DNA from 2 places in the Brasilonema octagenarum UFV-OR1 genome. Region 2 is predicted to be linked to the other one. Evidence: riboswitches for the same ligand, from Rfam matches in the RefSeq annotation. Region 2 holds a riboswitch; the other holds the start of a gene.
What was found. A riboswitch is a leader RNA that binds a small molecule or an ion and turns the genes downstream of it on or off. The one in region 2 is predicted to bind cobalamin.
Positions count from the first base shown of each region.

Region 1: another riboswitch for cobalamin. It lies ahead of cobG (precorrin-3B synthase); the one in region 2 lies ahead of AC5590_RS34330 (TonB-dependent receptor plug domain-containing protein).

Region 1 is NZ_CAWPKW010000310.1:6,119-14,120, reverse strand. It holds gene AC5590_RS27465 (hypothetical protein) at 1-830, opposite strand, end outside; gene cbiE (precorrin-6y C5,15-methyltransferase (decarboxylating) subunit CbiE) at 1,094-2,299, opposite strand; cobalamin riboswitch at 2,360-2,514, shown strand; gene cobG (precorrin-3B synthase) at 2,564-4,060, shown strand; gene AC5590_RS27450 (precorrin-8X methylmutase) at 4,294-4,923, shown strand; gene AC5590_RS27445 (precorrin-2 C(20)-methyltransferase) at 4,920-5,624, shown strand; gene AC5590_RS27440 (Uma2 family endonuclease) at 5,664-6,368, shown strand; gene AC5590_RS27435 (hypothetical protein) at 6,424-7,467, opposite strand.
Region 2 is NZ_CAWPKW010000390.1:8,759-16,760, forward strand. It holds gene AC5590_RS34315 (mechanosensitive ion channel family protein) at 1-836, shown strand, start outside; gene AC5590_RS34320 (ABC transporter substrate-binding protein) at 898-2,115, opposite strand; gene AC5590_RS34325 ((2Fe-2S) ferredoxin domain-containing protein) at 2,189-3,070, opposite strand; gene AC5590_RS34330 (TonB-dependent receptor plug domain-containing protein) at 3,232-5,310, opposite strand; cobalamin riboswitch at 5,330-5,503, opposite strand; gene psbA (photosystem II q(b) protein) at 5,773-6,855, opposite strand; gene AC5590_RS34340 (MBOAT family O-acyltransferase) at 7,161-8,002, opposite strand, start outside.

The sequences.
Region 1 (8,002 bases), on a different contig from region 2:
TTTAGAGGATGCCCCTTTTTCTTGGAGCTTTTTTGAGAAAAGTGTGATAAATTACCACGCACCTGTACTATCAGCTCGATTATTCCATCGACATTAAACTCACACTTTTCCATATCAAGGAACTTCTTTAATTGATCGAAATTTTCCGAATCACCTACATTTTGATAAAGTTGTATAGTTTGCTCAATAGCTTTCCTGATATGCTCCGATGACTTAAATAATTTTTCTACTTCTTTGTTTTTTGTTTTGCCTTGTCCGTATAAGTCATCTAGATAGAAGTAGAAGTTGATAAAGGAACTTGTGTATCTACCAGAGCTAAAGTCATTACATGCTTCTCGATAGAACGACATTGGCAAAACTAAATGTTGGTGAAGGAGACGATTCTGTACCAGAGATGCTAGCATTCCTGGAGACATTTCTCTGTAGCATTTATTTTCATGAGACTCTTGCTGAAAATCATGCGTTGAAAATTCAAGAGCCTCCTGCTCCTCAAATGATTCAGCTATCCAAGCTCTTTTTGGACTCTCCCAATAGATCTTTTTAATTCCAAACCAAAAGCTACCAAGAGCTTCAATATGTTGCGCGAGATCAACGAGTAAAAAACACAGCGGCGAATCTCGCATATCTATCCGAGTAATCTGGCTTTCTATATCTGAACTAACTTGGGGTAAAAAATCCTGATAATTCTTTACCCTTAGAGCAATGCTTAGCTCCTCTACCACCTTATCTGGACTGAGCATTACTCCGAGGATAAAGTTATCAATCTCTAATTTATATGGTTGGTGGTAAATTGCTTCAGACTCAACTTTGACTATTATCTGATATAGCATTGGCTTTAATGTTTCTGTACATCCTCAGATATCTACTTTAGTAATATGACAAACAAAGTGGTCTTACGGCAAAGCTTATCAGTGGCAGGTCACATATGAGACACAGCCGAAGTTTAAAGCATCCCTTGGCTACAGATCAACAGATCCCTCTTCAGGAAATATAGAGTGAAAATTACAGTATATTTGTGGAGCAAATATACTGTAATTTTATACATCAAGCCCTGTCCACCTGACAAATAACTCGAAAAGATACTCGCTTCCAACTACTTCCTCACCACCCACTGCGTCACCGGCACCATCGGCTTCCACCCCAAAAACCCGCCAATAGGTGCAGCCCGTTGAACAGCAACACGAATCAACTCCCCGCCTACCTGATTGTGCCATTGCAACAACTTCTGCTCACTTTCAATCGTCACAGCATTAGCAACAAAACGCCCTCCCGGACGCAAAGCTTCCCAACACACCTCGAATAAACCTTCTGTTGTTGCACCACCGCCAATAAAGATAGCGTCGGGTTGGGGCAAATCATTCAATGCAGCGGGAGCTTTACCCGCAACAATTTGTAAATAAGGTGTACCAAGGGCGGCGGCGTTGTCAGCAATATATTGTAGTCGGGTGGAGTTTTGTTCTATGGCGATCGCCCGACACCGAGAATGACTCCGCATCCACTCAATACCAATCGAACCACACCCCGCACCCACATCCCACAACAACTGTCCCGGTGTGGGAGCTAAAGCAGAAAGTGTTATTGCTCGCACTTCGCGCTTAGTCAACTGTCCATCATGATGATACGCATCATCTGGTAGTCCTGCTAACCGAGGTAAGGGGAAAACTCCAGCATCAGCAATACACTCTACAGCGATCGTATTCAAATCAGCTATTTCTGTTGTCGTCCATGAAGCGGCTGTGCCTGCGATAATTCTCTCCTGATAACCGCCCATATGTTCTAGGACGGTAATTTTACTATCACTAAAACCCCGCTTTGTCAAGATTTCAGCGACAATTGCTGGGGTTTCCTTGCCTTCGCTTAAAATCAGAAGACGTGCTCCTGGGTAGATAGCCGCTTGGATGAGAGCAGGAGGACGAGCGTTTAAGCTTAATGTCTCTACTTCAGTGAGTGACCATCCTAGTCTGGCACAAGCAAGGCTGAAGGATGAAGGGGCGGGGATGATAGTCATCTCAGAAATAGGAATCTGGCGGGAGAGAGTGACACCGATACCAAAGCACATGGGATCGCCACTTGCCAAAACGCATACAGATTGACCCCGGCGACGGAGAATTTCTTCTATAGAATGACTGATGGGGGAAGTCCAAATGAGTTTTTCTCGTGAATCGTCTGGTGGTAACATGGCGAGATGGCGTTTTCCCCCGACTATCACTTGTGCATGTTCAAGGAGAGAATAGGCAATCGCACTCAATCCCGATAGCCCATCCTCACCAATACCCACTACCGATAACCATTTCTGCATCTGGCGACTAATGGAAGAATCAAGAAGATTTGGCAAAAAGAAGTATGGCTATTATCTCATGCTAAACTACACACTTGGAGTCGGGAAAGTCCGGTGAAATTCCGGTACTGTGCCGCAGCTGTAATCCGATTTTGCTAGTGCTTAGTAGTTGATAAAACAGCTAACAACCAACAAATTCGGTTAGTCAGAATGCTGACTCCAAGGGTGTCTTGTACACACAGTTGTTATCTGCTCTCTGCGTCGCACGGGGAAGGAGTTGTAGGCGTGTCTGGTTGTCCTGGTCTTTTTTATCAAACGTCCGCGCGAGATGGTATTTTATCTCGCATCCGTGTACCTGGAGGAATACTGACTAGTCAGCAGTTTCGTGTCATCGCTGACTTAGCTGACGAGTTGGGAACTGGTTACACTAATATTACCAATCGTGCCAACCTCCAAATCCGTGCAATCCGTACAGAGATTCCGGCTAAATTTTTAAGAGTCCTACAAGATATTGGTATAGCTTCAGCCGTTCCAGAGGTTGATCATCTCCGCAATATCATGGGTAGTCCCACGTCTGGCATCGACTTATACGAATTAATTGATACTCGACCTCTCATCAGCAAATTAGATCACTACATTACCACTCACCCAGAGCTAGCGCCACTTTCACCTAAATTCAGCGTTGCTTTTGATGGCGGTGGTTCTGTGTCGATTGGCGAACGATCAAACGATATCGCCCTGACTGCGGTTATGGTTGATAATAACGTTTACTTCCGGTTCAAACTGAACTTGGGTACATCGCTGTTTGAACCATTTATTGATACAGACATCCTGCTAAAACCAGAAGAGTGTGTTGAGGTTGTAGGTGCATTGGCACAAGTCTATTTGCAGCATCTCACACTAGAGATTGGAAACACAATTCCTCATCGCAAGTCACGTCAGCCACGTTTTTGGGAGATTTTGAACAACTTAGGTATAGAAAGATTTCTTCAAGAAGTTGAACGTCATCTTCCCTATCCACTACGGCGTTTTTCTGTGAAAAGCAGTCATACACAAATTAAGGAGGAATATAGAGATATTGGATGCAATGTCTATTCTAAATACCAACACATAGGTGTCCATCCCCAACGACACAAAGGATTGTCCTACATTGGTGTTGTCGTACCAGTTGGTAGATTAAATACTTTACAAATACGTGGGTTAGCGGATATAGCTGAAACCTATGCTAATGCTACACTTAGGCTGACACCTTGGCAAAATCTTTTGATATCAGATATTCCTCAACAGTGGATTCCCAAGATACAAAGTAAAATTGAAAACTTAGGATTGCATTGGTCTGCAACTAATATTCGCAGTGCCCTAGTTGCTTGCGCTGGTAACACCGGATGTGCGTCTTCAGCAACAGATACCAAAAATCATGCCCTAGCATTAGCGCAATACTTGAATGATCGCGTTATTCTTGACCAACCAGTCAACATTCACTTCACAGGTTGCGAAAAATCCTGTGCTCAGCATAGCAGGAGCGATATTGCTCTTGTTGGTTTCAATATTGAAGATAAAGGGGAAGTGGTGGAAGGTTATAAAGTCTGCGTAGGTGATGGTGATAGTCACGAAAAATTTGGACGAGAACTTTACGGTTGGGTGTCCTTTACAGAATTACCTTCACTGCTAGAGCGAATGTTGCAAATATATATGGCAGAACGTGATGCTTCCAATACATCATTTGGTGAATTTGTCAACCAATATGTAATTGCAGACTTGCAACGGTTGTTTGATAAATAAGAGTAGTTAGTGGTTAATAAACAAACAACTAACAACTACCGCCTTCCCCTACAAAATTACCTATCTTTTTCTTGGGGTTCTTGGCACGCCAGGTGCTACAACGGGGGGAACCCCAACGCCAGATACCTAGGTCGGGAAACCCTCCTGCAGTACTGGCTCCGCAACGCAGTCGCTCGTCTTGGCGGTTCGTTAAATAAGTCTTTTTTGGATGGGATAAGAGTAACAACTAACAAATGACTATTGACTACATAAAAGACGGTAACAAAATATATCATAAATCCTTTGCCATGATTCGTTCTGAGGCAAATCTGTCTGTACTTGCTCCCGATGTCGCAAATGTTGCCGTGCGTCTGATTCATGCTTGTGGGATGACAGATATTGTTTATGACTTAGCAGCTTCACCAACAGCTGTAGAATCTGGGCGTACAGCTTTAGCAGCAGGGGCACCGATTTTGTGTGATTGTCGGATGGTAGCAGAAGGTATTACGCGGCGACGACTACCAGCAGACAATTCAGTGATTTGCACCCTCAATCATCCCGATGTGCCAGAACTTGCTCAAAAACTGGGAACCACCCGTTCTGCAGCTGCTTTGGAATTGTGGCTACCAGTGTTAGAAGGGGCTGTGGTTACAATTGGCAACGCACCGACTGTTTTGTTTCGGTTACTAGAAATGTTGAGCGCTGGGGCACCAAAACCAGCTCTCATTCTGGGTTTTCCTGTTGGGTTTGTGGGTGCGGCAGAATCGAAAGCAGCACTGGCTGCAGATAGTCGTGGTGTGCCATTTATGACATTACATGGTCGGCGGGGTGGGAGTGCGATCGCCGCCGCCGCAGTTAACGCCTTAGCAACGGAGGAAGAATGATGAACAAAGGTCGTCTTTATGGAGTTGGTGTTGGTCCTGGTGATCCAGAACTTATAACATTAAAAGCACTGCGGCTATTACGTTCTTGCCCAGTAGTCGCCTATCAATCTGCAGATGATAAGGAAAGTATAGCTAGAGGTATCGTAGCTGAATATCTTCCTGGCAATCAAATCGAGGTACAGTATCATCTTCCCCGCGCTCTTGATCCGTATGCTGCACAACCTATTTATGACGAGGTTGTCATTCCTATACAAGAACATCTTGCTGCTGGACGGGATGTGGTGGTACTGTGCGAGGGCGATCCGTTGTTTTACGGCTCTTTTATGTACGTATTCACACGACTGTCTGACCATTTTGAAACAGAAGTCGTGCCAGGAGTTTCTTCACCAATGGGGTGTGCTTCAGCACTAGCAGTCCCCCTGAGTTATCGTAACGATGTTTTCAGCGTACTACCAGCTCCTCTACCAGCCGAAGTTTTGGAAGCACAATTGTTAAATGCTGATGCTGCTGTCATTATCAAACTGCGACGGCATTTTACAAAAGTTCGTGATGTGTTGCATAAATTAGGACTGGCATCACGGGCGCGTTACATTGAACGAGGGACGATGGCAAACCAGCGAGTTGTTTCTTTGGATGATATGGATCCATCCCAAGTGCCTTATTTTTCGATGATTTTAGTGCCGAGTAAGAGTCATTTATAAGTGAGGTAGAAAGCAGCAACAACAAAAGGAGGAAAATAGATGACTCAAACCCTACGCAAACTAGTGACATTTCAAGAATTTGTGGAGTGGAAACCAGATGGAAGACGCTATGAACTGCATGATGGGGTAATCGTTGAAATGCCGCAACCATTGGGAGATCATGAAGACATCACAGGTTTTTTAACGCTAGAAATAGCAGTGGAAATTAAACGATTAAAGCTTCCCTATTCCATACCTAAAACAGCACTAGTTAAACCACCTGAAAGTGAATCAGGTTACTCGCCAGATGTGTTGATACTAAATCGCCCTAATTTGGCAACGGAACCACTTTGGAAAAAGGAATCTACTGTAACTCAAGGTGCATCAATTCCTCTGGTGGTTGAGGTAGTGAGTCAGTGCGTTGCGCGGGTTCCCCGCGTTGTAGACGCCCGGAGGGCGGCTTCCCGAAGGGTAGCAACTGACGAACCCGTAAGGGTGAGTACTAATTGGCGAGATGATTACTACAAAAAATATGGTGAGTATGAAGGAATTGGAATTCCTGAATATTGGATTATAGATTATCTTGCTCTTGGCGCTCATAAGTTCATCGGTAACCCCAAACAACCTACTATTTCTATTTACTATTTGGTGGAAGGTGAATACCAAGTTACTCAGTTTAGGGGAGATGAACGCATTCAATCCCCAACATTTCCAGAACTTAGCTTAACTGCCCAACAGATTTTTCAAGCTGGGAGCAATTCTTGAGTGTAGTCACGCAGATGCAGAAACTCCCTTGGTATACGAGGGAGTTTCTTTTTTACTACTGTTGTTGTGGTTTTGGTTTCGGCTTTGGTTTTTCGAACATTGGTTTTTCGGTCATTGGTTTTTCGGTCATTGGTTTTTCACTAAAATGACCTTTGGGTCTGACTGTATACGGTGGCTTACGTTCGTATCCCCCAACATCCTTGCCAGCAGCTCTTTCAGCGTCCCTCTTCTCTTTCAACGCTGTCGCCTTATCTTCCTTGCTGACTTTTAGGAACTTGGGTGGCTTCTCCAACGGCAACCCCAGCAACGAATCAAAAGCAAAAGCATCCCGCCCAGGCATAAATTTAGCTTTGATCTGCACGAAAACTGGCTTGCCTTGCTGTTCTTTGTCAGCCTTGGGATTGAATCTGAACGGCGGAACTGGCGCATCCCTCCAAAACAGTGGCAGATGACTAGCTTTCATGAATTTTACCTTTTTTGCTGGTTCCGATTTTTTTACATGATCCAGCCGCTCTTTGGTAAAATTTCGGAATATAGAGATGCAGGGAGTAGGGCAAACGGGGATGAACTGCCATAATCCACAGAGTTTAAACTCCATGTCGGAAAGTTCCTCGGATGCCGCCCCTTTTGTTTCACGTCCTTTGTCAAACCCAACGACTTGAAACGAAACCTGGGCGGGTTGATCGCGTCTAGGGAAATGGGTAAAACGCGGGTAAACAACCAACCGTTGAGTGGCTTCGCCCGTTGCCTGTACTTCTTTCTTTAATGCATCAAATGCTCGCTGTTTCTTGGGCGCGTAAAAGAGAGGATACTCTTTGTTCCCAATTATGATAGTGCTTCTGTTCTCTTCGCTAAAAGCGACTTTCCCAGTAATAACTCCAACAGCTTGAAAGATTGCACCAGGTTCTTCTATTTCCGGCTTATGCTCGTGATCAGAAGCAGTGGTTTCTTTGGGATCGTCTTTGTGTTCTTGCGCTTGGGCTGCAGTTTGTTCTGAATCAGTGGTTTGTCCCGATTCAGGTGATACTCCTTCAACGCCACTCAGAGATGGCTCCGGGGGAGTTTTAATGGTGACAATTTCTACTTTTTTAGGTTTCATAATTTTTGATTCTATTATAAAAAACTTGGGATATTTTCCCAAGTTTTTTGGGATGGGGTGTGCGATCGCCCGTATGTGCCTCTGCAATCGAAGATTGTAGCCCTGAACAGAGTTCAGGGGACTCACGGAGTGAGTCAGGCACAGGGCACGCCAAGGGCGATCGCCAATATTGCCAGAAGTAAAGTTCAGACGAAAACACGCTTAAGCGTTCCTCTGTAACGGGGCAAAGTCACGCAGTTACTTTCGGCACCAGCACCGCCGAACTATAGGCGTTGCTGTGGATAAGCCCTTGGATATCATGTAGATCTCACCACCTCTATCAATCCAATTTGGCAAAAAAAATTATCCAAATTCATGGTGTGCGCACAGAGTTTTTTTAGAGCTATCCTGACGGTATCAAGATATTGGAGATAGAGGAAATTCCTGATAATTGCTTTGAGCACTACTATTTCAATAAATATGTGCATAGTGAGCCAGAGAATCAATGCAAAATATTCCGTCATCTGGACGGAGCAGCTAGGGTTTATCTACAAGA
Region 2 (8,002 bases):
TGCTAAATCTCCAACACCAGGTGATTGTCGTTCCTCATCAGTTCATTGGAAAACAAATAATCCATAATTACAGCCAACCCGAACGCATTTATAACCAACGCATTAATATTGGCTTCTCCTACGATTGTCCTCCTAACCTCGTGAAGCAGGTACTAAAAAGTACAGCTCTGGCTACACAGGGCATATTAGCCGAACCCGAACCAGAGAGCAAAACCACATCCTATGATGAGACTGCAATTGTTTATGAGGTGGAGTTCTTTATAAAAAACTTTGAGGATGTGGAGCAGATACTGGATAGATTTATGACGCGAGTCTGGTACGCAGCGCAGCGAAACAACCTAACGCTACATCGTTATCGATACGAGTATGCTGTGGAAACTACTGACAAGGCAGATAGCGCTTCAAGTAAATTAGCCCAAAGCCTGCACTCAATTCCCGGATTTATGCCTTTAGCTCGTGAGGCAAAAAATTTGGATGACTTAGCCAAGGGGACTATCTTACAACAGTTCGGTACTGGCGAGAAAGTCATCCGGCAGGGCGAGCCTGGTAATGCTTTGTACATTATTATTGCAGGTCAAGCTTTAGTCACCGTCACGAACAAGTTTGGCAAAGAAAAAGAGGTCATGACTATCTTGCGTGGTGAGTTCTTTGGCGAGATGGCACTATTTACTGGGGAACCGAGTCCAGTATCAATCACCGCTGTTGACGATTTGCAAGTTCTTGTCATCTACTCTGATGCTGTAAATACCATGATTGAACGCCAACCAAGCTTGGGGCGTGAGATAGGTCAAATTATAGAAGCGCGAAGCAAAGCCGTCAGTATCGCTCAACTCTGAGAGGAATTTTTTTCGGCGGATATCGGAACAACGCCATAATCAAGCCCTTAACCTGGGGAGATTAGCTGAGTTTTTGATAGTAAACTAACTGGTGATTTGGTAATATTTCTGGATGGAAAATCCTAATTAAGTCGGATAAAACGACATCAGGGTTACTAATTCCACCTTCCCAGTAATCGTTGCCACCAGTCTCATTGATACGGGCATTGTTATTATAAACGTTTCCTTTCTGTACTGCTTGAAAATCAGTATAACGATTGTCTTGATCCCGTAAATCTTTTAAATTTTTCCAAGATTGACTGGAATTTAGCCAGTAGTCAGCGTTGGCAGCACGTTCTAAAATAGTTTCAAATGATAGGGGAAGACTACCAGATGATTTCTTGTTATTCCAGAGATAATCACTTCCGGCGTCAGCTAAAAATTTGGCGACATAACTATTACCCCCTGGCATATACCAGATACCTTTAAAGTTGAATCCGACAAACACAGTCGGACGATTTTTGACAGATTGTGCTTTGGCGGCTATAGCTTGATATTTTTTGACAGTTTCATCAAAGATTTTTTGGGCTACTTTCTCTTGATTAAAAAACAAAGCCGTAAACTTGAGCCATTCACTTCTTCCTAGGGGAGAATTTTCCATATATTCGGCATTGATCGCCACTTTTAAACCAGCTTCTTGAATTTTAGGATAATTATCTGTTTGTTTGTCTCCTGTACCATAAGTCATTACTAAGTTAGGATTGAGTTCTAGTAATTGCTCAACATTTAGACTAGCATTATTTCCTACTTTTGTTATTTTACCTTCTTTAATTTTTTCTACTACTTCTGGTGTATTGACTTGTTTGCTATCACTCACACCAATGAGTTTATCTACAACTCCTAACTTTGCTAAATGTGGCAAATGAGTCGTAGAAAGAGAGACAACGGTATTTATAGGTACTGTAATAACTTGGTTTTGGTTAAATCCTGTTGGTGGAGGTGTCCCGCATTGCACTAAAATATATTGAAAATTGACTTGTGCATCACGCCAGGGATTTTTTACTGTCACAACCTTATAGTTTTTGTAATATTCCACCTCAAAACCTGTGGCATAATTGACGGTTACTTTTTCCGGAAAGTAGTCGGTGTTTGGATTATAAGCTTGAGCGCATTCTTTGATGTCTGTTGATAGAGTGTGAGGAGTTGTGGTGCTGTGACAAGCGATCGCCAAAACAGCAACCAACAAAAACTGACAGAAAAAAGCGAACAATTTAGCTTGACGAAATATTCTAATTCTCATCGGAAAGTTTTCCAGAAATAACCACAAAGATACACCAATAACTTATCCGCCTCCAAAAATCGTGCATGTGCGGTTACTTTTTTTCAACAGACTCTGGAGGATAGCAATGTACAGTCACTTTCTTACCTTCAACCAGATGTTGATTAACAATAGTTTCAACCACCTCTGGTTTGACGCGAGTATACCAAGTCCTATCCTCTGAATAAAACACAACTGGACCAAGTTTGCAAACTTCCAGACAGCCAGAAGTTCTGACTTCCACATCCAAACCTGTTTTTTCAACTGCTGCTTTTAGCTCATTAAAAGTAGGTTTCCAATTTTGGGAAGGGAGACAACGGCTAGAAGTACAAACAGATATGTAAGCATGTTTTAGGGGATTTTTATCAAACGGTATCGGCTTTTTACCCAACACATAAATATCCCGTAGTTCATGGTAAAGCTCTAATTTTGTTAAGTTCGGTTTACCTTCCGGTAATAAGTTTTCTCCCTCGACATAAGGATTAGGCAAGAAGATAGTCATCAAATTTTCACTTGCACCATTCCAGAAATCAATTCCCCAACTTCTGGGGATTCCTTCTGCATTAAACCGTCGATAAAAAGCAGCACGACTGACTTGACGTTGTTTCCTTAATTCTAATGGTGTTTTACAATGGGGACCACCTAAATTTGCTTCAATACATAAGTGAAGATGCCAACTTTCTGTGACGACTGTCAGATATCCATCATAAAGAATACAAATTTTGGGTGCTGCAGGAAATTCTAGTTCCAACACACCACCTTGTACAATGTGTCCTACTCCTACTTGATGCCAATTCTGTTGAAATAAGGTGTAAAGTAGTGATGATAAAACGTCACAATTGCAATCGAAATCTTCATGTTCAATGTATCCTCCTGTTAGGGAAGGTTCTTTGATGACACGGTTTAATGGTGTTACCCAAGGATGAAATTGACTCATAGTGGTTTTGGATTGAAAATTGTTGGTTGGTGATTGTTGATGGTTATAGCAATCCTATCTGATTTGTGAAAAATAGCTTTATTGAACCGCAGAGACGCAGAGAGCACAGAGAAGAAGAAAACAGAGGAATGATTCACTACTAATTAGTATTTTACTACCATCTAAAATGTGGCATTTAAACCTACTTGAAAAACTCTCCCTGCATCGGGAAAGCCTGGAAATAATTGGTATCTCTGATTCAAGATATTGTCTACACTACCAGTCAGTACCAAGTTATCACTCAGCGGAATTCGTGTTTTGAAATCAAAAGTCGTATACCCGGACAAAGATTCTGTGTTGGTATTGTTGGTAGGATATGAACCGAGGGAGTGCATGAGTATTCCTGCATATAAGCCTTGAGGTGTTTCATAAGAAATTCCCAAATTTAAACTATCTGCACCTGCAAATCTTAATTCTTTGTCTTTTTCGGTAGAGTTAACGCTCTCTTTAATGCGTGGGTCATTGAGTGTATAATTAACGAAAGCATAGACATTTTTCGCAAGTTGTACATTCAAAGCAGCTTCAATTCCAGTGGTGCGCACTAAGCCAAGATTTTCATATGTGGCGACAGGAACAGCAAAGTTATAGGCAATTAAATCTGATATGGTATTGCTGAAAAAGGTTAAGCGCAACAAACCAAAATCCCACAGTTTTTGGTCAATTCCTATATCATAACTATCACCATTTTCTGATTTCAAATTCGGATTACCAACGAAAGTAGAACCTCTTGCATATAAATTGAAAAGAGTCGGTGCGCGGAAATTCCTGATATAGTTAGCTCTAAGGTTAGTGGAGTCAGAAATTGTCCAGCGTGCGCCTACACTAGGTGATGTAAAAGAGCCATCTGCTAAAGAACTAAAATCTTGGCGTAAGCCTAAATTGACACTGAAGCTAGGAGTAAAGTTGATTTCATATCTGGCAAAAAGCGCTCCTTGATCAAGGCTATCGTCGTAGCTGAGGGTTTGTTGTTCAGTGGAATAGTTGAAGGTGCTGTTACGTGCTGAAGTGTTGCGGTAATCAAAACCGTAGACTAAGGTTTGATTTTTCGCAAATTTCCAACTGTGTTGTGTTTGAATTCCGTAAGAGGTTTGCTCGTTATCAAATCGTCGCTGGGATGAAAGTGTCCCACTACGATTCTCAAAACGAGTATTGAGAAAATCGGCGTAAACTCTTGCTGTGATTAGGGAATCGTTTCCTCCTCCTAGTTTTGAGTTCCAGGTTAAATCGGTGAGAACTTGGTCTGTGTATTTGCGATTGTTGTCAGTCAAGGAGTTAAAATAACCTTGTCCAAACTGAGGTTCGGGTATGGGGACTCCTCCTGGAACTCCTTGATTTTTGTTTAAGTATAGGCTTGAGACAGTAAGAGTATTGCGTTTTCCTAAATTCGCCTCCAACTTAACATTAAAGTTGTTGTAGAGAGTGTCATTGTTTTTCCTGGTTCCTTCAAAGTTGGCTTCTGGGATGGAAAAAGGATAATTGTTATCTGCTTCGGTGCGGTTATATCCCACAACCCAAGAAATATCACCTATTTTCCCGCTATTCTGGATAGTCTGTTCATTGAGTCCGTACGCACCCAGAGTCACTCCCGCTTGTGTTGTCACTTTCTCTGTCGGACGACGAGTAATAATGTTAATCACTCCACCCACCGCATCGGAACCGTATAGGGTGGAACCTCCTCCAGGTAAAACTTCTACTCGTTCAATGTTGTTTGTGGTGATTTCTGAAAGGTCAAAACCACCGCCACCAAGATTATTAATCGGTCTCCCATCTAGTAAAATCAATACTTGTTCGGAGTTAGAACCCCGGATAAATTGACCGCTTAATGCGTTCACTTCTGTCCCTACTGTTCCATCAGGTAAGATTCCGGGGAGAAATCGTAGCGCTTCTCTGACGGTTCGCGCACCCTGCGCTTCCATTTCTTCACCTGTAATGACGTAGACTGGACGGGTAGAATCTTTCACTGTCCCCTCTCGACGAAAGGGAGAGAAAACAGGCTGATTCAACACTTTACCTGTGACTGTAATTTCAATAGGGGGTTCTTGTTCATTTGTTGGCGGACTTATGCTTTGTGCTATTTTTTCTGGTTGTGCAATTTCTCCAGCACACACAGCATAGTTCCACAATATCAAAGTCGTCATTGCACTCATACTAGACACAACGACTTTTACCGCACAACGGCAATTAAAAAGAATATTTAGCATCTGTACCTCGCAGACGATTTTATGTTTCTTACCTCAGGCGGGCATTCTGACTTAGAGACAAAAATTTTGAGTCTCATCACAGCTGCGGGACAGTGTCGGATTTTCACCGTTTGCCTACGGCGTGGCGCAGGCATACTTTCCCCGTTACCTCTGATGGCTGAACCCCATCAGAACCTAGGATTTGCTGTAATTTACCATGCTCAATATATCAATGCAAATAAGAATTGTTGCATTTAGCTTGTTGTTATATTGCAAATACAGCGATAGGCGAAAACCCTTATTTATCAGTAGCTTTGACTTTTTCGATGTCACCACAATTATCGAGCTGCAAATTGTGAGCATGCGCTGCATCCATTTTTGACTCCCATCTATTAATCAAATGAAAAAGCGCCCCTCTTATTCGAGAAGGGCGCTTTTCACTTGTAGAGGACGCGAGACATCGCGTCCTTAGGCTATTAAGAATTAGCCGTTGATCGCAGGAGCAGAAAGTGCTACTGGAGCAACTTCTGTGCTAGCTAAGTCGAGGGGGAAGTTGTGAGCGTTACGCTCGTGCATTACTTCCATACCCAAGTTAGCGCGGTTGAGCACATCTGCCCAAGAACCAATCACACGACCTTGAGAATCAATCAACGATTGGTTGAAGTTGAAACCGTTGAGGTTGAATGCCATGGTGCTGATACCCAGTGAGGTGAACCAGATACCGATGACAGGCCATGCAGCCAGGAAGAAGTGCAAGCTGCGGCTGTTGTTAAAGGAAGCGTATTGGAAGATTAAGCGACCAAAGTAGCCGTGAGCAGCAACGATGTTGTAGGTTTCTTCTTCTTGACCGAAGACGTAACCGTAGTTCTGAGATTCGGTTTCGGTTGTTTCACGAACCAAGGAGGAGGTGACCAAAGAACCGTGCATTGCACTGAACAGTGAACCACCGAAGACACCTGCAACGCCGAGCATGTGGAAGGGGTGCATCAAGATGTTGTGCTCTGCTTGGAACACCAACATGAAGTTGAAGGTTCCAGCAATACCCAGAGGCATACCATCAGAGAAGGAACCTTGTCCGAGGGGGTAAATCAGGAATACGGAGGTTGCTGCTGCAACAGGTGCAGAGTAAGCTACGCAAATCCAGGGACGCATACCTAAGCGGTAGGATAACTCCCACTGACGACCTAACCAGCAGAATATGCCAATAAGGAAGTGGAATGCGACGAGCTGGTATGGACCACCGTTGTACAACCACTCATCTAAGGAAGCTGCTTCCCAGATGGGGTAGAAGTGCAAGCCGATGGCGTTGGAGGAAGGAACAACAGCACCAGAGATGATGTTGTTTCCATAGATTAAGGAACCTGCAACTGGCTCACGGATTCCGTCGATGTCAACGGGAGGTGCTGCGATAAAAGCGATGATGAAACAGATGGTAGCGGAGAGGAGGGTGGGAACCATCAGTACACCGAACCAACCTACATATACGCGATTTTCCGTGGAGGTGATCCACTGGCAGAACCGCTCCCATACGTTACCGCTTTCGCGACGTTGTATTGTTGTGGTCATTGTTGTTATAAGTGCGATAAACTTTTTGAGTCTTATTTATCAGGTAAGTCAGTGATTTACCTGTCATTTATAAATTTAGATCAATTCACTTAAACTGAAGTGCTTATTTAATACTTTGTTACATATTATATTTTCTTTAACAAAAGTAAAGTTATTCATAGAAACATAACGATAACTTTTAGAATGTGTTATCTACCAAAGAAAATATAAACCTAAAATTATCTGTTTATTAACAATCAGATCAAAGCATCCCACGGTCAGTGCATCAGTGCTACAAGTAAAAGAAACACTCTTTCCCTGTTCCCTTAGAAGTCAAAATATATGTAAGGTAAACTGCCTTCAGGAGCGAGTAACAAAACACTGTAGAAACACAAAGGTACGAAAACAAGCTTTAGAGGCCAGATCAACTGTAACTTCAATGTTCGGTTAAAAATGTAGACAAGAGCCATTGCAATATATAGAACGACTAGCAAAATTGCCAGTTGGTATTGAGTTATGTTTAAGGCATCAACGTACACCTTTTGAGCAAATTGCTCATTGGCAGAAAAACCCCAAAGATGCTGAAATACAAAAGAGGAATCTTCAAGGTTGGGCAAGCGGAACCAAATCCAAGAGGTGAAAACCATAAATTGCGTAAGTAGCCAAGCCAAAACTGTACCCAATGGTTGTTGCCAGAAATTTTCCAGATCTTCAAAGCGATCGCTGATAACATCAGTGAAACGATGAACAGCCAAAGCTAATCCGTGAAAAACCCCCCAAACCACAAAACCCAATCCTGCACCGTGCCAAATACCTGCAATCAGCATGATAATCATTAAATTAAGGCAGGTCCGATCTAATCCTTGGCGAGAACCACCCAAAGGAAAGTACAGGTAATTACGCAGCCAATCTCCTAGAGTGATGTGCCAGCGCCGCCAAAAGTCAGCAATACTCGTACTGAAGTAGGGAAAGTCAAAATTTTCCGGTAAAACCACCCCAAATAGCAAAGCACTTCCACGGGCAATATCCACGTAACCACTGAAATCCAGATACAACTGGAAGCCGTAAGCAAAAGTTGCTAACCACAAATCTGTGCTACCCGCCCTTTGCAAGTTCCCAAAACATAAGTCAACAAAAATTCCCAAATGGTCTGCTATAATCACTTTTT